Regions from separate parts of the Vibrio sp. 2130-1 genome, predicted to be linked through region 4. Evidence: predicted binding sites of a transcription regulator. Region 4 holds the regulator's gene; each other region holds the start of a gene.
What was found. Region 4 encodes CRP, which controls carbon source genes, mostly activating them, when cyclic AMP is high. Its sites were predicted from a motif close to TGTGANNNNNNTCACA; they were not measured.
Positions count from the first base shown of each region.

Region 1 (4,960 bases), on a different contig from region 4:
CCGTATGCAGATACGACAAAAATACGATTGTATGGTGTTTTGGGACGAAGAATAATATTGTCGAGAACAGCATCAAACGCTGTCATTGATGTACCGCCGATTTTTTCTACGGTAAATGTCATGATAAGCCTTTTTTGATTGGTAACTTTAAAAAGAAAAAAGAAGAGATAGTAAAGTGTGGGGTGGCAAAGCACCCCACAATCATCTTTTAGTCAACGAGAGGATAAACACCGTTTTCATCGTGCACTTCAGCGCCAGTAATCGGTGGGTTAAACACACACGCCATTACCATTTCTTTATTCTTATAAGCTCTCAAGTAGTGCTCATCGTGTTTATCAAGGATGTATAATGTACCTGGTTTGATTGGGTACGTTTCTCCACCTACAACTTCAATCTCACCTTCACCACTCATACAAAACACCGATTCAAGGTGGTTTTGATAGTGAATATGAGTTTCTGTATCTTCATAAATCGTTGTGATGTGGAAAGAGAAACCCATGTTGTCGTCTTTCAACAACATGCGGACACTTTCCCAGTTATCTGAAACAACACGTCGTTCGCTGTTGCGGCATTCATCTAGAGTTCTGACGATCATAATTAAAATCCTTATTAAGATGCTTGTTTGAAATGTTTCGCAGCGATAGTCTCTACTGCATTTTCAAAGATGCTTAGTCCTTGATCTAGCTCTGATTCGCTGATGGTTAGTGGACAGAAGAACTTCACAACTTCATCTTCTGGACCCGCTGTCTCTATCACCATTCCATTCTCGAAACAGTTTTTCGCAATTTCAGATGCCATGTCACCATTGATACATTCAATACCAACCATCATGCCGCGGCCTTTTTTCTGCACAAACATTTGAGGAAAGCGACGAACACAACGGTCAATAACTGCACTTACCTTGTCTGAACACTGCTTGATGTGTGTTTCAAAATCATCGTTTGCCCAGTAAATTTCTAGTGCTTTTGCAGCAGTAATAAAGGCGTGATTATTGCCACGGAACGTACCGTTATGCTCGCCAGGCTTCCACTGGTCAAGCTCAGGCTTAAGTAATACGACAGCCATCGGCAAACCGTAACCACCGATCGACTTCGATAGCGTCACGATATCCGGTTGGATACCAGACGGCTCGAAACTAAAGAAAGTACCGGTACGTCCACAACCTGCTTGAATGTCATCGACAATCACAAGAATGTCATTGGCTTTACAGATTTTGCTCAAACGTTGTAACCACTCGTTTGAAGCAGCATTTAAACCACCTTCACCCTGCACAGTTTCAAGAAGTACAGCGGCTGGTTTATCCATACCTGCAGAGTTATCATTTAGCATGGTTTCGAACAGCGCGAGACCATCTACGCCAGCGTAACCTTCAAATGGAATACGAGTGACGTTACTTAGGCTAGAACCGTTACCTTGTCTGTGATGCTGGTTACCCGTTGCAGCCAGTGCGCCAGCAGTACAACCATGGAAACCGTTAGTAAACGCAACGACGCTGTCGCGGCCTTTTACTTTTTTAGCCAGCTTCAATGCCGCCTCAACAGCATTAGTCCCTGTTGGGCCCGTAAACTGAACCTTGTAATCCAAGTTTCTTGGTTTAAGGATGTAAGTATCCAACGCTTCCAGAAACGATGCTTTCGCTTCTGAGTGCATATCCAAACCGTGAGTAATACCGTCCATTTCAATGTACTCAAGCAACGCTTGTTTTAGTACTGGATTGTTATGGCCGTAATTTAGAGATCCCGCTCCAGCAAGGAAGTCTAAGTATCGTTCACCTTGTTCTGTTTCTAGCCAGCAGCCTTTCGCTTTACGAAAAACGACCGGGAAATTGTTTGAATATGAGCGTACGTTGGATTCCTGCTTTTTGAAAATATCCATGATGAGACCGTTTTTAATTCCTATTGTTTGAGGATTATTTGAGAGGAATGCGATACAAATATTCTGTATCGTGTTTGCCTTTAAAGTGGGCTTCTTCATCCAAAAATGTGCTTACTTGGCCAGAATTGCCGTTCATCGCATCTAACTTTTTGAACAGTGCCCAAGAGGCTTTATTATCTTCCGTGATGGTAGTTTCTACCGATTTAACACCGCCTAATTCCTCTCGGGTGAGAAGTTCTTTCAACATGCGGAATGCTAAACCATGACCTCTAAAGCGAGGTGAGACTGCAACTTGCCAGACAAATAAAACGTCTTGCTCGTCTGGTTTCTGATAACCGGAAATGAAACCTGCGATTTCGCCTTTTTGCTCAACCAAAATACTGGTTTTGCTGAAATGCGTAGACTGTAGGAAATTGCAATAAGATGAGTTCATGTCCAATGGAGGACAGTCTGCAATCAAGCTGTAAATGTCGTCACCATCAGAGATTTTAGGCTCACGAAAAATCCATTTTTTACTTGAGTCTTCTCCAATCTCTGGATAAAGGACCCAAGGTGCTGATGTGATCATGTGAAAATACATATCCTTTGAGGTCTAATTAAATTTCCTTTTTATTATGGGCATCCCTCGCGACTAAAAATCAAATAATCCGCCTTTTTGTCGGTATTTTTGTGATATAGATCACAAAAATAAACCTATTAACCAAAAGTTAAAATAGTTCGATGTCTAATTTATTAAATAGTCACCTAAATGCACAGTACAAAAAACAACCAGAATAAGACCATTTTCCATGCTGTTCATTTCTCAGAGAAAAATAGAAATCCAAAAAAAAGCGGCATGCTTTCGCATACCGCTTTTATCAATAATTTAACTGCTGATACTAGTTATTTTGATTTCTTAGAAACCGCCTTTGGACGAGGTTCATCCATCAAACCTTTTATCAAAGATACCGTTGCAACAAGCAAAACAATAGTAAATGGTAAACCAGTCGTCACCGCCATTGCTTGAGCAGCAGCTAGACCACCACCCAACATCAATGCAATCGCAACCAAACCTTCAAACGTACACCAGAACACGCGTTGTGGCGTTGGTGCATCGACCTTACCGCCCGCAGCAATAGTATCAATAACCAGTGATCCTGAGTCAGAAGAGGTAATGAAGAACACCACGACTAAGATAATGCCGACAAAAGATGTTATCTCAGCCAATGGCATAACATCTAACATGGCAAAAAGTTTTAAAGGCAGTTCTGCGTTAAACACCGCCTCATAGCCATCATTAACGTATTGGCTAATTGCGTTACCGCCAAAAGCCGTCATCCATAACACACAAACTGAAGATGGGATAAGAATAACGCAAATAATAAACTCACGAACCGAACGACCGCGAGACACACGTGCGATGAACATACCCACAAATGGTGACCAAGAAATCCACCACGCCCAGTAAAACGCCGTCCAGCCTTGAGAGTAATTCACATCCTCTCGTCCAAATGGCATAGATAAGGCAGGGATATTAGCCACATAGGAAACGATGTTCTCGAAGAAACCAGTTAAAATCGCAATCGTCGGGCCAACAACAATAACAAATAGCAATAGCAGCGCTGCAAGACCCATGTTGATTTCAGATAAGATTTTCACGCCCTTATCGAGTCCAGCCACAACAGAGATTAAAGCGAGCGCAGTAATACCAATAATCAATATAACCTGCGTGGTATTGGTCATTGGGACATCAAACAGGAAGTTCAAACCCGTTGCGGCTTGAGATGCACCGTAGCCTAGCGATGTTGCTAAACCAAAAACCGTCGCTACCACTGCAAGAATATCGATAATATGACCAGTCCAACCCCATACACGCTCACCAAACAAAGGGTAAAAAATTGAGCGCATGGTGAGTGGCAAACCTTTGTTAAATGAAAAGATAGCCAGTCCAAGAGCCAAGAGCGCGTATATTGACCACGGATGAAGTGCCCAGTGGTAAATCGTCGCAGCCATCCCTAATGCCGAAGCTGCAGTTGCATCGCCCTCTGCACCACCTAGCGGTGCCCAGTCAGTACGTACACCATTCTCAACGCTCACGCCACCAATCGCAGAACTAAAATGGGACATCGGTTCTGATACACCGAAGAATACGAGACCAATGCCCATACCTGCAGCAAATAGCATTGCCAACCATCCGGCATAGGAGTAATCCGGTGTTGCTTCAGTACCACCGATTCGCACACGGCCCAATGGTGTGAAGATCAATCCGACACAGACAATGACAAAAATATTACCTGAAGCGAGAAAAAACCAGTCTAAATTGTGCAACAAACCCGCTCGTAGGTCTGCAAAAAACGGCTCTACCTGTTCTCGGAATAATAGTGTTATCACAACAAACATGACGATTGCTAAGCCAGAAATTGCAAAAACACGGTTGTGAATATCAAGGCCAAATGGGCCTACCTTTAGCGCAACGTTATCCTGACCAATTTGATAGTCAGTATCTATTGCGTTTACTTTTCCATCGGGGCGTTGAATGCCACCGTTATTATCGGTGCTCACGGATAATCTCCTTAAAAATACGTGACCAAGTTTAAATTACTTTTGTCGGAGTTCGAGTAATGAAACGTCTTCATCACTACCAAGCACATGTTCATAAAACATTGTTCTTATAAGCGGTTACTCAATCCGCCATCATAATCTTAAAGCCCCCTATCTCTCATTGCATTTTATTGTTTTCACCATAAATAACGCCTATTGCCAAACCGAAGATATTGGCATGTTTCGATTAAAGTGATACTGCAGTTGTGCTTGAAACAGCTCCGCAGTTGCTAACGCATCCGTCAGGGCATGGTGAGGTTGATAAGCAGGGAGGCCATATCTTTCACGAGCGTGCCCTAATCGTACAGAACCGGGTTTCTTGCCTTTCAACTTATTGATAAAACCTCTGCATTCACGGCGCTGTATCGCATACTCAATATCTAACGTATCAACAACAGGAAACTGTATCCCCTCTCCGATGCTATTTAGCAAGGCGTTATTAAAGAACTGCCTTTCAATGTTCTTGTAGTGAACAAGTACCACTTTGCCTGACAACGCATCCAAT
Region 1 covers NZ_JAWOUT010000002.1:471,835-476,794, reverse strand. The annotation lists gene R7Q09_RS04735 (aspartate kinase) at 1-122, opposite strand, end outside; gene R7Q09_RS04730 (ectoine synthase) at 209-595, opposite strand; gene ectB (diaminobutyrate--2-oxoglutarate transaminase) at 610-1,875, opposite strand; gene ectA (diaminobutyrate acetyltransferase) at 1,910-2,443, opposite strand; gene R7Q09_RS04715 (BCCT family transporter) at 2,758-4,416, opposite strand; gene R7Q09_RS04710 (3'-5' exonuclease) at 4,609-4,960, opposite strand, start outside.
Region 1: the regulator CRP is predicted to act here: its motif matches at 2,544-2,559, upstream of ectA (diaminobutyrate acetyltransferase).

Region 2 (4,960 bases), on a different contig from region 4:
CTTTGCTTTTGATATGGATGAAGACAAGTTACTTAGCCTAACTGCGTCAATCGAGGTTGGTTCAAGTCATCCTCTAGCGGTTTCTTTAGTTACCAAAGTGCAAGAGCAGGGGCTTACTATTCCTGAAGCGTTGGATAAAACCGCGCAAGTAGGCTCTGGTGTCACTGGTTACGTCGATGGAAAAATGGTCCAAGTGGTCACGCCTTCAAAGGCAGACTTTCCACTTTCTCAAGAAGCCAAAGAGCAAGTGGTTACGTTGGAACAACAAGGTAAAACGGTTGTCATTGTGCGTTTCGATGACGAGGTCATTGGCGTGATCGCATGGCAAGATACATTGCGCTCAGATGCCCAGCAGGCCATCGCAATGTTGAAGGAACTTGGGGTCACGTCGGTGATGCTAACGGGTGACAACCCGAGAAGTGCAGAAGCAATGGCAAATAGAATAGGCTTGGATTATAAAGCGAGTTTGTTACCTGCAGACAAGGTGCATTACGTCGAGAAGCTATCACAACAACATACCGTTGCGATGGTGGGAGACGGTATCAATGATGCTCCAGCCATGAAAGCTTCGAGTATCGGCATTGCGATGGGAGGCGGTACGGATGTTGCGCTCGAGACTGCTGATGCGGCGTTAACACACAACCGTTTGATTGAGCTACCTGCCATGATAGAACTGTCGCGTGCGACGCTAAGTAACATTCGTCAGAATGTCGCGTTAGCGCTAGGTTTGAAAGGTGTATTCTTAGTGACAAGTTTACTTGGTGTAACTGGGTTGTGGGTTGCTGTATTAGCCGACAGTGGTGCAACAGCACTGGTGACATTGAATGCGTTGAGATTACTTCGTTTTGAGTCCAAGCAGATCAAATAACTGACCTAACCATTGATCCCACTCATTAATAGCCCGAGGCATTCGTGTATCGGGCTTTTTTTAACCGTATTAACCTGATGCGATCAGACGTTTTTCTCGTCCTTGAAATCACGCATTGCTATGCAACAAAATGATCTAACGCCCCTTAAAGTGTGATCAATACCAGTTTTGTTTGAAATTTAATTTTCATTACATTTTGTCATTGTGATTGTGATCACTCTATGTTGGTGAAAGGTTCGCTACAGTGCATCTGTACCCAATAACTGATTAATGAGCTTATTGTTCATAAAATAAGCCACAATAAGGAGCGACTTATGTCTCAAGCTGTATTCCATTTAGGTGTTACTGAAGCTGATCTTAATGGTGCGACTCTAGCGATCATTCCTGGTGACCCAGCGCGTGTTCAAAAAATCGCAGAACAAATGGAAAATCCAGTATTTCTAGCAAGCCATCGTGAATACACGCTATACCGTGCAGAGTTAGACGGTAAACCTGTTGTGGTTTGTTCTACAGGTATTGGTGGTCCTTCTACCTCTATCGCAGTTGAGGAATTGGCACAGCTTGGTGTTCGTACTTTCCTACGTGTTGGTACAACGGGTGCAATTCAACCACATGTAAACGTGGGTGACATGATCGTAACGACGGGGTCAGTTCGTCTTGACGGTGCGAGCCTACACTTTGCTCCTATGGAATTCCCAGCAGTTGCTGACTTTGAAGTAGCAACCGCAATGAAAGCAGCAGTAGAAGAGTCTGGCGCTACAGTTCACATGGGTGTGACTGCATCAAGCGACACGTTCTACCCTGGTCAAGAACGTTACGATACGTTCTCTGGTCGTGTTGTTAAGCGTTTCCAAGGCTCTATGCAAGAATGGCAAGACATGGGCGTACTTAACTTCGAGATGGAGTCTGCAACACTGCTAACAATGTGTGCGAGCTCTGGTTTAAAAGCGGGTTGTGTGGCTGGTGTTATCATCAACCGTACACAAAAAGAGATTCCAGATCATTCAACTCTGAAAGAAACGGAAGCGCGTTCAATTAAAGTGGTTGTAGAAGCAGCGCGTAAAATGCTTTAAGCCGCTATAGTTGGCATTTAAACAAACAGAAAAAACCAGAGGCTAACCTCTGGTTTTTTTCTACTTATAGAAATGCGTACAGCTAAAATTTAGGTATAAAAAAGCAGCATTAATGCTGCTTTTTATCGTTGTGAATTTTAGCTTTTCTTAATGGCACTATATCTCGTCTGAACCGCCCGCGTCTTTAAACCAAGCAGTTAAGTGCGTTCTTAAATCTTTAAGCTCATCAGGGCCAATCAGGGCTAGCCCTAAGTCTTCAGCACGAGTAATGTCATTGTGACGAAGAGGACGGAAGCTCACCAACATTGCGCGCGCTTGTAAGCCACCTAATAGATCGCGAAGCGATTCTAACTTATATAAAGTATCGTCGCCGTCATCTCTCATGCCTTTGGTTTTGCACTCGATGATGTGCAGCTTGTTGTTTACAACTGTTGCGACATCTAACTCATTGCGTACTTCACTTTCACCAAGTTTACGATAAACCTGAACATTTAACGATCGATCTTGAATCGTCGGCATGGTGTCTTGGATTTGCTTCACGGTGCTGTGAACCAAAGTTTCTAACCACTCACCGTTTGAAAAGCGTCGAGCATCTTCATCTGCAAACGTTAAAACGCCATTCTCATAGGTGGCGATTTCTGCTTCTACTAAATCTGAAAGCAACATGTTGAGCTCACGGTAGCCCTGCTGTTTTTCGGAGAGCTCGACATCAAGCTTTTGTTCTTTGCGGCATGTGGTTGCAAGGTAGTTAAGTGTTGCTAGACCTGGCCCAAGCTCAAGCGCATTTGAGGCCCATCGTTCACCAAGTTCATACAATTTTTTATCAAGAAGAGGTGGTAAATCAACGTGGTGAAACTCGCCGCGTGCACCAAAGATAGTGAGGTAATCTGCAATCGTAATGTGATCTTCGACTTGGGTATCTTCTTTGCCATCAGGGTATAACCAACAAAGCTTATCGCTACTAGGCTCAACCACAAAAATTGGCCAGCGATAGGTACGGAAAACTTCGTACACCGACAACAAGCGATGACGAAGACCACAGCTCGCGTTCAATTTTACATCTTCGCCGCGTTCATGGAGATCTTTTGCCAGTTTTTGAATTGCTTGTTTGATCAGAGATGTATTAACAGCGGATGGAATTTCAAAAAATTCAGAAGTAATTTCTCGTTGATCTAAAACGGCACTCAGTCGGTCAAATATATCTAACTGGCTCTTGTCTCCGATGAAGACGATATGTGTGCTTAGCGTACGATTATCTAATAGAGGAGTGACCAATCTCACTGGGTCTTGGTCGATAATACCAACATGAACAGCCATAGATTTTCCTTTTTATGAGGCCGCTCGAAAAGAGTTGTGCAAGGGGATGAGCTGGCCTTATTAATCATATGTAGACATGGCCGACAAAAAACAAGGGCGACTTAACAAAAAGTCGCCCTTATACAGTTGATTGCACTAATTAATGCTCTTAATTATAAAGTATTTATAACTTAAATCGGTGGACCAATTCATTTTGCTGATGAGCCAAGTGGGTCAGTGATTCACTGGTTTGTGCGATACTCGACATGGCATGGAAACTTTCATCGGCGATGCTGTTGATATCTTCGATGCTGCGAGCAATGTCTGTTGATGTTTCACTTTGCTCTGCTGCTGCTTGTGAAATGTGCGTACTCATTTGGCTGATTTCGATGATTAGCGCCTGGATCTCTTCCATTGAGCTGTTCGCTTTTGACGCTTGCTCAACCGACATCTCCATATCGCTCATACAGCTTTGTATGACTTGGTTTGCCGATTGTGAGCTAGATTGCAGATTACAGATCATAGATTCAATTTCAGTGGTTGATTGAGTCGTTCTTGATGCGAGTACTCGTACTTCATCTGCCACTACCGCGAAGCCGCGACCTTGTTCACCAGCGCGAGCCGCTTCAATTGCCGCGTTCAATGCCAGTAGGTTGGTTTGCTCCGCAATGTTGCGGATCACATCAAGGATAGATCCAATTTGACCACTCATCTTTTGTAGCTCAGAAACTGCGGAAACCGATTCGTTCAAACGTGTTTCTAGTTGATTAATGGTTGAGATGTTACTGCTCATAACATTTCTGCCTTCTTCAGAGGCAGCTTCGACGCGTTGCACCATTTCTAGCGAGCCTTGCGCACTTTGCGCGACTTCTTGCACTGAATGAGACATTTCTGTCATCGCAGTAGCGACGTTTGCCGTTTGTTCGCGTTGAGAGCTCAATTTAATTTGTGCTTGCGAAGAGGTGCGTTCGTTGGTTGTCGCGGTTGACGATAGGTTTTCTGACGCTTCGTTGAGTTTCACCAAGATCTCGTGAAGGTTGTCGGCCAGTGAGTTAATGTGTCCACTCACACGGCTGAATTCGTTGTTATAGCGAATATCGATACGCTGTGTCATATCACCTTCAGTCAGGCCTTCTAACACTTTTAGAATACGAGTCAACGGTTCGCGAACGCTTTGTGCGATGTGGTAGCCAATCGCTGTCGCGAGTAAAACGACAATAACGCCAATGATGATGGCTTTCGTTACACCCGCTGAATATATGTCACCTGCATCTGCCAATGATTCATTGAGCTTATCTGTTGCGGTTGTCGTGAATTGCTCAAGAATCGCCATGGTTGAATCCACTTTATTTGCTAGGTTGGCGATATTGTTATACAAAGCGGCGCGAGCATTGAGGTAATTATTATGTTGGTCTAACACACCGCCACGCATACCAACGTCGCGAGTAAATTGCTCTACAGATTCGCCAAATGCTTTTTCTAGCTCAGGAAGTTGAGTCACCAACCCGCGGAATGCGTAATTCAAGTGCGTTACTGCTTTGCGGTTTTTAGCTACGGCTTGCGTAACAAACTCAGGGTTGGAACTGGCGAGGGCATCAGAGGTAATTACTTCGGCATCTTTTAACTTGATAAAGTAGCTCTTTGCCATGACTTTGACAGAAATGCTGGTTTGATCTGCCACATATTCTTTAAGACCAACCGAAAGTTCGGTATTCAGTTTTTG
Region 2 covers NZ_JAWOUT010000002.1:19,998-24,957, forward strand. The annotation lists gene R7Q09_RS02685 (zinc/cadmium/mercury/lead-transporting ATPase) at 1-868, shown strand, start outside; gene udp (uridine phosphorylase) at 1,183-1,941, shown strand; gene R7Q09_RS02695 (DUF1887 family protein) at 2,098-3,258, opposite strand; gene R7Q09_RS02700 (methyl-accepting chemotaxis protein) at 3,422-4,960, opposite strand, start outside.
Region 2: the regulator CRP is predicted to act here: its motif matches at 1,072-1,087, upstream of udp (uridine phosphorylase).

Region 3 (4,960 bases), on a different contig from region 4:
GGTGGTCAGCCTGTGTCGATGGAAAACATGCGCAGTGTGTACGAGATTGCAACCAAGTACGATATTCCAGTGGTGATTGACTCGGCTCGTTACTGTGAGAACGCCTACTTTATCAAGCAGCGTGAAGCGGGTTACGAGAATAAATCGATTCTGGAAATCATCCGTGAGATGTACCAGTACGGTGATATGCTCACCATGTCAGCTAAGAAAGACCCGATGGTAAACATTGGTGGCATGTGTTGTATTCGTGATCATAAGGAGTTGTTCCAGGCGGTGCAGACGCGCTGCGTACCCATGGAAGGATTTGTAACATACGGCGGCATGGCTGGGCGTGATATGGAAGCGCTCGCTCGCGGTTTGTATGAAGCCGCGGATGAGGATTTTCTTCACTATAGAATTAGCCAAGTTCAATACTTAGGTGAGCGCTTACGTGAAGGCGGTATTCCGATTCAATACCCAACGGGTGGTCATGCGGTGTTTGTGGATGCCGCTAAGATTTTGCCACATATTCCAGCTGATCAGTTTCCTGCGCAGGTATTGTGTAATGCTTTGTACTTGGAAGCGGGTATTCGAGCAGTAGAGATAGGATCGTTGCTGCTTGGTCGAGATCCGGAAACGGGTAAACAAAAAGCGTCAGAGCTTGAGTTGATGCGTTTGACCATTCCACGTCGTGTCTACACAAACGATCATATGGATTACATTGCGGATGCGATTATCGAACTGAAAAATCGTGCACATGAGTTAAAAGGGCTCACTTTCGAGTACGAGCCACCAGTGCTGCGCCACTTTACTGCTCGATTTAAAGAGATCGATTAACTCAAGTTTAAATCTAGATAATCAAAAGGCCGCGAGTTTCGCGGCCTTTTTCGATTCGTTTATTTCTTAGCGTTACACTTACGCCAACTCTAATGTGATGCGAACGAACTGGTCGTCTTGATACTGCACTTCATAATTGAAGGTACCACTGGCGTAAATGCTGCCAAGAAAAAGTGAACGTTGACTCATTGGTCCGCGGAACAGCATCGAAATAGGAGCGATTAGGGCGTTATTATCATCGAAGTGCTGATTTAAGTTCTCAGAAAGCACACACAGCAAACAGCCGTGTTGGTCGTGAGATAAGTCGACGTCTTCCGGTCGAGATAATAACACGGTAGTCCCCAGTTTCTTCTCAATCTCGTTGATCAGCAGCAAGTAGCTATCTAGATCGGGTTGAGGGTTGCTGGGTTTGTCTGCACCGACGCAGCGCTCGAGTAATGCTTCCAGATTTCCGTTCTCACCTTTTGCCTGCTGAGTCAAAGATTTTAACGGCTTTTTAATCAGCTTATAGCGATTACTCTTCAGTTTTGGTTTCAGCCATTTCTGAAGTAAGTCATTACGTTCTTTAAGGGAGAGGCCATGCGAGGACGCGTGAATTTTAAAGTGCAGGTGTAATAAAGCGTGAACCGCAAGCTCACTCAGAAGTTGATTAGCATCTGTAGACTGTCTTGCCTGCTTAGAACTTTGCATTACACTCGAACAAAATTAGGGAAGAAGGATAATGGTGCCGAGAGAGGGACTCGAACCCTCACACCAAAGGCACTAGCACCTCATGCTAGCGTGTCTACCAATTTCACCATCTCGGCATCATGATGCTCTGAATACTCAGAGGCCTCGAAAGAAGCAACGCGAATTGTATAACCAAAATCCACCTGTTGGCGAGAGCAAAATGACGAATTTTGGCTCTTTCGAGTTTGATTGCATATTTATTGGTCACTTTTATGTTTTTTACCATCAACGCCTATCCTTATGCCCTTACTTTTATTAATAGTATGACGACAAAAGAGTACTTTTGCCTAAATTTTGAACGCTTGAACGTTTGCGTAAATAAATGTGATGAATATCTCTTTTTGTTGGCTATACTTGCGTCCCGTTTAAGCGGGAATTAGGGTTTAGTTGTTCAGGACCCTTACCCATACAAGCCGTCACATGGAGCAGGCCAAGCAACATGCTCGCCAGCAGTGAATGACCCCACGGACCGGACCAGCTACGTTCAATTGCTTGTATAAGGTAAAAATAAGATGTCGAACTATTCGTTCTGTCTACATTCTGGATCTAAAAGTGAGTTATCACTCGCTGCGTTGTCCCTTTCTTCTGCCAATTCCTTTGGCTCTTTTTTCTTTTTCAACGTTTAGTAGGTCCAGCTCATGAGTGTTCTATTTAGTCTATTTGGTATTGTTGCACTGCTAGGTTGTGCTTTCCTACTTTCTGAGGGTCGTTCTTCCATTAATTGGAAAACTGTATCTCGCGCCTTGATGCTACAAATGGGGTTTGCTGCTTTGGTGCTCTATTTCCCGTTGGGTCAAGCGGCGCTGGCGAGTTTAAGTAATGGGGTCGCGGGGCTACTCAGCTTTGCTGATGAAGGGATTAAATTCCTCTTTGGTGACCTCGCTTCTTCTGGCTTTATCTTCGCTATTCGTGTCCTTCCTATCATCATCTTCTTCAGTGCTCTTATCTCCGCCCTTTACTATTTGGGCATTATGCAAAAAGTGATTCAATTTATTGGCGGCGCTATCCAGAAGTTCTTGGGTACGAGTAAAGCAGAGTCTTTGGTTGCAACAGGGAACATCTTCTTATCTCAAGGCGAGTCACCACTTCTTATTCGTCCATTTCTTTCTAACATGACTCGCTCTGAACTGTTTGCCGTGATGGCTGGTGGTATGGCTTCAGTGGCGGGCAGTGTGCTTGGTGGTTATGCTGGTTTAGGGGTCGACCTCAAATACTTGATCGCGGCAAGCTTTATGGCAGCGCCAGGTAGTTTGATGATGGCAAAAATTATCGTTCCTGAGCGTCAAACGCCAAGCGATTACAACAATATTGAGCTAGATAAATCAGAAGAAAGCAACGTAATTGATGCGCTAGCAAGCGGTGCTATGGGCGGTATGAAAGTTGCTGTTGCTGTTGGTACCATGCTTATCGCTTTCGTGAGTGTTATCGCGATGGTGAACACGGGGCTAGAAAACTTGGGTGAGATACTTGGTTTCTCTGGCGTAACGCTACAAGCGATTTTTGGTTATTTGTTTGCACCTCTCGCATGGTTGATTGGTGTGCCAAGCCACGAAATCCTAGCTGCGGGTTCATACATTGGTCAGAAAGTGGTGATGAATGAGTTTGTTGCGTTTATCGATTTTGTGCAGCACAAAGCGACACTGTCTGAGCATACTCAAATTATTATCACTTTTGCGTTGTGTGGTTTTGCGAACATTGGCTCAATTGCGATTCAGTTGGGTTCTATCGGCGTGATGGCACCTGAGCGCCGCAAAGATGTTGCAAGTCTAGGCCTAAAAGCGGTTGCTGCTGGTACACTCGCTAACCTGATGAGTGCGTGCTTAGCGGGCATTTTTATCTCGCTCTAATTTAGATTGAAGATCCACACTAAAAACCCGCCTAAATGGCGGGTTTTGTTATTTCTAAGGCTTGGGCATTAAGCCGTAAGGTATCGATTTAAAAGCCTCTGGGTGCTCTTGATAAGTTGGCGCTTTATGTACCCCTTTCCAATCGAGCAGCATGATGGCTAGCACGTTACGGTGTTCGCCGTACTTGAGATCAAAGTTACCGTCGACCGACGGAATCATCCCTTTTTCTGCGTTGATTGCATGACGAATGGCTTGGCGGGTCTTCTTTACGACCGGATCATGGTCCAAGCCTGCTAACAAAAACGAAATGCCGACTTCCGCAATCACATCTTCTTTGGCGCGCAGTAGGATAGTGTCGATGTTGTTGCGAAAGTAATCATAAATCCATTGGTGTTTCTTCTCGCTTACTCGCTCCTGATAATACTGTGAATCGGCAAAGATGATGTGCGTCATACCATAGAGTTTGTTCCAATACTGCTGAGCTGAAAGCATCTTATCTTTATCGTCGGGGTAGGTGTCACGGAAGGTTTGAGTGAATTCCTCGACCACATCTTGCTCTCCTAACTGACGAAGCCAGTAGACTTGGTTTGCAAGCTGAGCTGCCCATGCCTCTATCATCTCTTTGTCCGTAACGTAACGCGAGAAATCGTAGCGCCTAATAATTTTTCTCAGCGTTTTGTCTTGTTTATGCTTTAGGCCATATTCGTTTGCTCTTGCCATTGCGCCAAGCAAATCCACACCAAGATAAAGGTACTCAGGATGGTGTTTAGTCACGGTATAGCGTCGCTGACCTCGTTCGGTTTCTTTCTCTTGATACGTGGTCAGCCTTTGAGATGAATAGAGAATGATGTCTTCTGGTTCAACGACTTCATTAGCAAATTGGTTTAACCGGCTGGCTACTTGTGCCATGTCGGTCCAAATGGCAGCGTGATATTTCTCATCTAATGTTTGGCGGTACATGCGTAAGCCAAAATGGCCCTCTTTAAACGCCGGGAAAGTGAACAGTTCTTGTTCGTAGGTACTACGAATCAACTGCGCTGATTGAGTATTATCGAGAAGCGGTACGTCTTCCTGTGATGCCTGAGCAGCAAAGGTAAGTGAGCAAGAGAGTAAGACCGCTAAGCTAAGAGGTTTAATACGCATAAATCCATTCCCTATGAAGTCCTGAACCTAAACCTACCATCAATATTAATTGAGAATGTAAAAGCTGAGTCAATAGTTGAAAATTTGCCTAAAAGTCAGGTTGATACGTTCATCTTTGGTTTTCGCGGTTTTTGGTACGCAGTGCTTCCAGTGATGCTGAAGCTCGCCAGCCATAATCAGTAAGGAGCCGTGAGAAAGCTCGTATTCAATCTCAGTTTTACAATGTAAATTTCTAAGCAAAAATCGACGTGTTTCACCTAAGTTCAAAGATGCGATAACAGGGTTTCTACCTAACTCTGGTTCATTATCTTGGTGCCAGCCCATTGAGTCTTGGCCGTGTCGATATAAGTTAGCGAGAACAGAATTAAAAGTGACATCAGCAACTGATTCGCAACGCACTTTCAGCTGAGTTAACTCAGGAGTCC
Region 3 covers NZ_JAWOUT010000003.1:59,500-64,459, forward strand. The annotation lists gene R7Q09_RS04995 (tryptophanase) at 1-816, shown strand, start outside; gene R7Q09_RS05000 (DUF2913 family protein) at 895-1,506, opposite strand; tRNA gene R7Q09_RS05005 (tRNA-Leu) at 1,539-1,622, opposite strand; gene R7Q09_RS05010 (NupC/NupG family nucleoside CNT transporter) at 2,184-3,392, shown strand; gene R7Q09_RS05015 (DUF3541 domain-containing protein) at 3,447-4,535, opposite strand; gene R7Q09_RS05020 (alpha-ketoglutarate-dependent dioxygenase AlkB family protein) at 4,605-4,960, opposite strand, start outside.
Region 3: the regulator CRP is predicted to act here: its motif matches at 2,097-2,112, upstream of R7Q09_RS05010 (NupC/NupG family nucleoside CNT transporter).

Region 4 (4,960 bases):
GTATGACGCAGAAACACAAAGCGTGATGATTGCACCAGACGTTGCGGATGCAATTTCGGTTGAGGAAGGGGATTTCGTTCGCCTTCTTCCGCAGTAACAGACGACAGAATTTAAGGATAGAAACAATGACACATTGGATTGCAGGTGAATGGGTACAAGGTCAGGGTGAAGCATTTACGTCTCTGTCGCCGTACAACCAAGAAGTGATCTGGCAAGGCAAAGGTGCAACGGCAGAGCAGGTGAACCAGGCGGTATCTTCAGCGCGTGAAGCGTTTATTGACTGGAAAAAGCGTCCATTTTCAGAGCGTGAGGCAATCGTGTTGGCTTTTGCGGAGAAAGTAAAAGAGAACAGCGAAAAAATCGCCGAAGTCATTGCCAAAGAAACTGGTAAGCCAATTTGGGAAACGCGCACTGAAGCAGTGGCAATGGCAGGTAAAATTGCCATTTCGATTCGCGCTTATCATGACCGCACTGGTGAGGCGAGCCGTGAAGCAGCAGGCAACCAAATCGTATTGCGCCACCGCCCATTGGGCGTGATGGCGGTGTTTGGTCCTTACAACTTCCCAGGCCACCTACCAAATGGTCACATTGTGCCTGCGCTACTGGCTGGTAACACGGTAGTCTTCAAACCGTCTGAGCAAACGCCATGGACGGGTGAATTGGCAATGAAGCTATGGGAAGAAGCCGGTCTGCCGAAAGGCGTGATTAACCTTGTTCAAGGCGCGAAAGAAACTGGTATCGCCCTCGCTGACGCTAAAGGCATTGATGGCGTACTGTTTACGGGTAGCGCGAATACGGGACATGTATTACACCGTCAATTTGCTGGTCAACCGGGCAAGATGCTCGCACTAGAAATGGGGGGTAATAACCCGATGGTGATCTCTGATAAATACGGTGATTTGGATGCCACGGTTTATACCATCATCCAGTCAGCGTTTATCAGTGCTGGGCAGCGTTGTACGTGTGCTCGTCGTTTGTATGTGCCATTGGGTGAAAAAGGCGATGCGCTTATCACCAAGCTCGTTGAAGCGACACGCAATATTCGCGTAGACCAACCATTTGCAGAACCTGCGCCATTTATGGGACCGCAAATTTCGGTCGCGGCAGCCAAGTTTATTCTTGATGCACAAGCTAATCTACAGTCTCTTGGCGGTGAAAGCTTGATTGAAGCGAAAGCAGGAGAGGCGGCGTTTGTTTCTCCTGGCATCATTGATGTAACCAACATTGCTGAGTTACCAGATGAAGAATACTTCGGCCCACTTCTGCAAGTGGTGCGTTACGAAGGGTTAGACAAAGCCGTGGCGCTAGCAAACGATACGCGCTTTGGCTTATCTGCTGGTTTGGTCTCAACCGACGACCAAGAATGGGAATACTTCGTTGACCACATTCGTGCAGGTATCGTGAACCGTAACCGCCAGCTCACTGGTGCAAGCGGTGATGCGCCATTTGGTGGTCCGGGGGCGTCGGGTAACTTGCGCCCAAGCGCTTACTACGCAGCAGATTACTGTGCGTACCCAATGGCATCAATGGAAGGTCAAGAGACTGTCTTGCCTGCAACATTGAGTCCAGGTGTAGCGCTATAAGTTTTAATAATAGAGTCGCAACTATGCATTGCGGCTCACCTTGCCGGCGCATCATTTAGGTATGGGTTGTAGTGATCGTTGGCAGAACACGAAAAGTGAGCAAAGACTCGGAAAAGCGTGTTGACTGACTGGCATTTACCGTCACAGGTTGATGGTTGCTCGTTCATTGTTCTGGACAACTTTTGTTGTGAACGAGCAGCCAACTTCCGCTTACCTTTAAACTCTACATCTCGTAACAAGGAGTCGTTATGACGCCCGATGTGTTATTTGAATCGCTATGGCAAGATTACATTCAACGTCTTTGCCCTTCGGCTGCTAAAGTGCATCAGCTGCTTCAAGAAGATGAGCCTCTGATTAATGATCATATAGCTTTACGTACCTTCAATATCGCGCCTCTTGGTATTGAAACTCTAGCTAAGCCATTTGTAGCTATTGGTTACAAGGCGTGTGGTGATTACGTTTTCGAAAGCAAAAAGCTGGTTGCTAAGCACTATGAGCACCCAGATCCGAAGCAACCTAAAGTATTTATTAGTGAGCTAAAAGTTGAAGAGTGCTCGTCTGAGCTACAAGAGATTGTGAAAAATTTGGTGGCACAAGTCGATGCTGACAAGCTGAACGATAGCGCATTCTTACATGGTGGACGCTTGTGGGATTTAAGCTTTGCTGATTACCAAACGTTGGCTAAAGAAAGTGAGTACGCATCTTGGCTTGCGGCGCATGGTTACGGAGCAAACCACTTCACGGTGAGCGTTAACCAGCTCAATGAATATGAAGAAGTGAAGCAGGTAAACGATCATCTGCGTACCGCTGGGTTTACCATTAATGAAAATGGTGGTGAAGTGAAGGGCACTCCTGAGGTGTTGCTAGAGCAGTCATCGACCATGGCAGATAAAGTAGCGGTTCGTTTTAGCGAAGGCACTGAAATTATCCCTGGCGGGTTTTATGAATTTGCTAAGCGCTATCCGATGGAAAATGGTGATTTGTACCCAGGTTTCGTGGCCGCTTCAGCTGACAAAATCTTTGAAAGTACGAATGGCTAAGTTTTAGGGTTAACCTGTTAAGCTTACTCATTAGTGTTCGCTGCACCCTATCTCATTTGGTCATGAGCAAATAAAAAGCCACCAATGTTGCCATTGGTGGCTTTTATAATTTTGTTCGTGTCACTCTAGTTTGAGATTAACGAGTACCGTAAACCACGATGGTTTTACCGTGAGCAGAGATTAGGTTCTGCTCTTCTAGCATCTTCAAAATACGACCTACTGTCTCACGAGAACAGCCAACAATTTGACCGATTTCTTGACGAGTGATCTTGATTTGCATGCCGTCTGGGTGAGTCATTGCGTCTGGTTGTTTTGCAAGGTTCAGAAGCGTCTGAGCGATACGACCAGTTACGTCTAGGAACGCCAGGTCACCCACTTTTTGGCTAGTTACTTGAAGACGACGAGCCATCTGCGCAGAAAGACGCATTAGGATGTCTGGGTTTACTTGGATAAGCTGACGGAACTTCTTGAAAGAAATTTCAGCAACTTCACAAGGAGATTTAGCACGAACCCAAGCTGTGCGCTCTTGGTCTTCCTCGAATAGACCAAGTTCACCAATAAAGTCTCCTTGGTTTAGGTAAGAAAGGATCATCTCCTTACCTTCTTCGTCTTTGATAAGAACCGCAACAGAACCTTTAACGATGTAGTACAAAGTTTCTGCCTTTTCGCCCGCGTGAATTAGCGTGCTCTTTGAAGGGTACTTATGAATATGACAGTGTGAAAGAAACCACTCTAATGTTGGGTCGGTTTGAGGTTTACCTAGAACCATAATATCTCACTTCCTCTGCAGGGTACGCTTGCGCTATCCATATTTTAGCTAAGCCTGAATTAGGCCTACTAGAATAAGAGCACTTTTTATATGCTGCAAGCTCTCTTGTGTTTCGGTAAGAAATAGTATCCTTTTTCGAAAACGATTTCTTGATTTTAATCGTGCCATGATTGAGATTTTGTAAGCAAAACTGTGCACATGATCACGGTATGAAAAGTAAACATCTTCGCAGGCAGGTTTTTAGCCAATTTTCCCTGTTTCGATGAGCTGTTGTAGGATAGGCCGAACTATGAGCTCCATTGCAAAGCTCATCTTACCGCCGGGTACGACAATCGTGTTGTGGCGTGACATGAATGAGCCATCAATCATGGCCAGCAGATATGGGAAGTCGACATTCTTGATACCGCGTAGGCGAATCACCACAAAACTCTCATCCAAACTAGGGATGCCTTTTGCATTAAGTGGGTTGGAAGTATCAACGGTCGGTACGCGCTGGAAGTTGATGTGAGTACGAGAAAACTGAGGAGTGATATAGTTGAGGTAATCGTCCATGGATCGCACGATTGAGTCCATTACCGCTTCACGCGAATGGCCGCGATCGCGAGTGTCGCGTACGAATTTTTGTATCCACTCTAAGTTCACAATCGGCACCATGCCAATTAAGAAATCCACATGTTGAGCAACATTAACATCACCATCCACCACGCCACCATGTAACCCTTCATAAAACAGCACGTCGCTGTTTTCGGGTAAGTCTTGCCACGGCGTAAACGTGCCTGGCATTTGATTGTAGGGAACCGCTTCGTCAAACGTGTGCAGATAACGGCGCACGCTGCCAGTGCCATCATGCCCGAACTTACGGAAAAACTCTTCTAGTCCCGGGAAGTCATTAGCTTGTGGGCCAAAGTAGCTAATGTGTCGACCTTGCTCGCGGGCTTTGCGAATTTCGATGTCCATTTCTGGGCGAGTAAAGCGATGGAAGCTATCGCCTTCAACCCATGCGGGTTTAACGTTCATCATATTGAACATTTTACGGAAGGCTTCAGATGTAGTGGTCGTGCCGGCACCGGACGAACCAGTAACCGCAATAATTGGGTGTTTAGCTGACATGACAAACCTTGTCGAAAATTACTTACCTGTAATGTGCAGTAGAGTTACTACTGCACGGTCGATATCCCACTATAGCACGTAACAATACCTTGTCATCGAGTGGGATACGGTAAAATGTGAAGGGTCTAAAATTTTGTTTTATGCTGAATATCGACGGTTTCGTGTAGCTCAGAGAACACGATAACCGCTTCACCTTTTTCCAATTGAGCTTTAACTTGATCAATTTTGTCATGCAAAGAAACCTCGACGGTTCCGTAATCCGTTCCTTCGCGTAAGACGAATTCACGAATTAAGTTTTCCAATGTTTCCGGCGCAATGTCTTGCCATGGAATGATCATAAATACCTCTAACTTTTATGATGAGCGGCTAGTTTACTGCGTTCGTTGCTTGGATACAGCAGAAAGGTAATCTGCGGCGATACTTTCGTAATACGCGGGCAGCGCTTCCTCCAACCAAAA
Region 4 covers NZ_JAWOUT010000023.1:28,362-33,321, forward strand. The annotation lists gene astA (arginine N-succinyltransferase) at 1-97, shown strand, start outside; gene astD (succinylglutamate-semialdehyde dehydrogenase) at 126-1,583, shown strand; gene R7Q09_RS22310 (DUF1338 domain-containing protein) at 1,832-2,623, shown strand; gene crp (cAMP-activated global transcriptional regulator CRP) at 2,760-3,392, opposite strand; gene R7Q09_RS22320 (phosphoribulokinase) at 3,633-4,502, opposite strand; gene R7Q09_RS22325 (YheU family protein) at 4,628-4,840, opposite strand; gene R7Q09_RS22330 (hydrolase) at 4,874-4,960, opposite strand, start outside.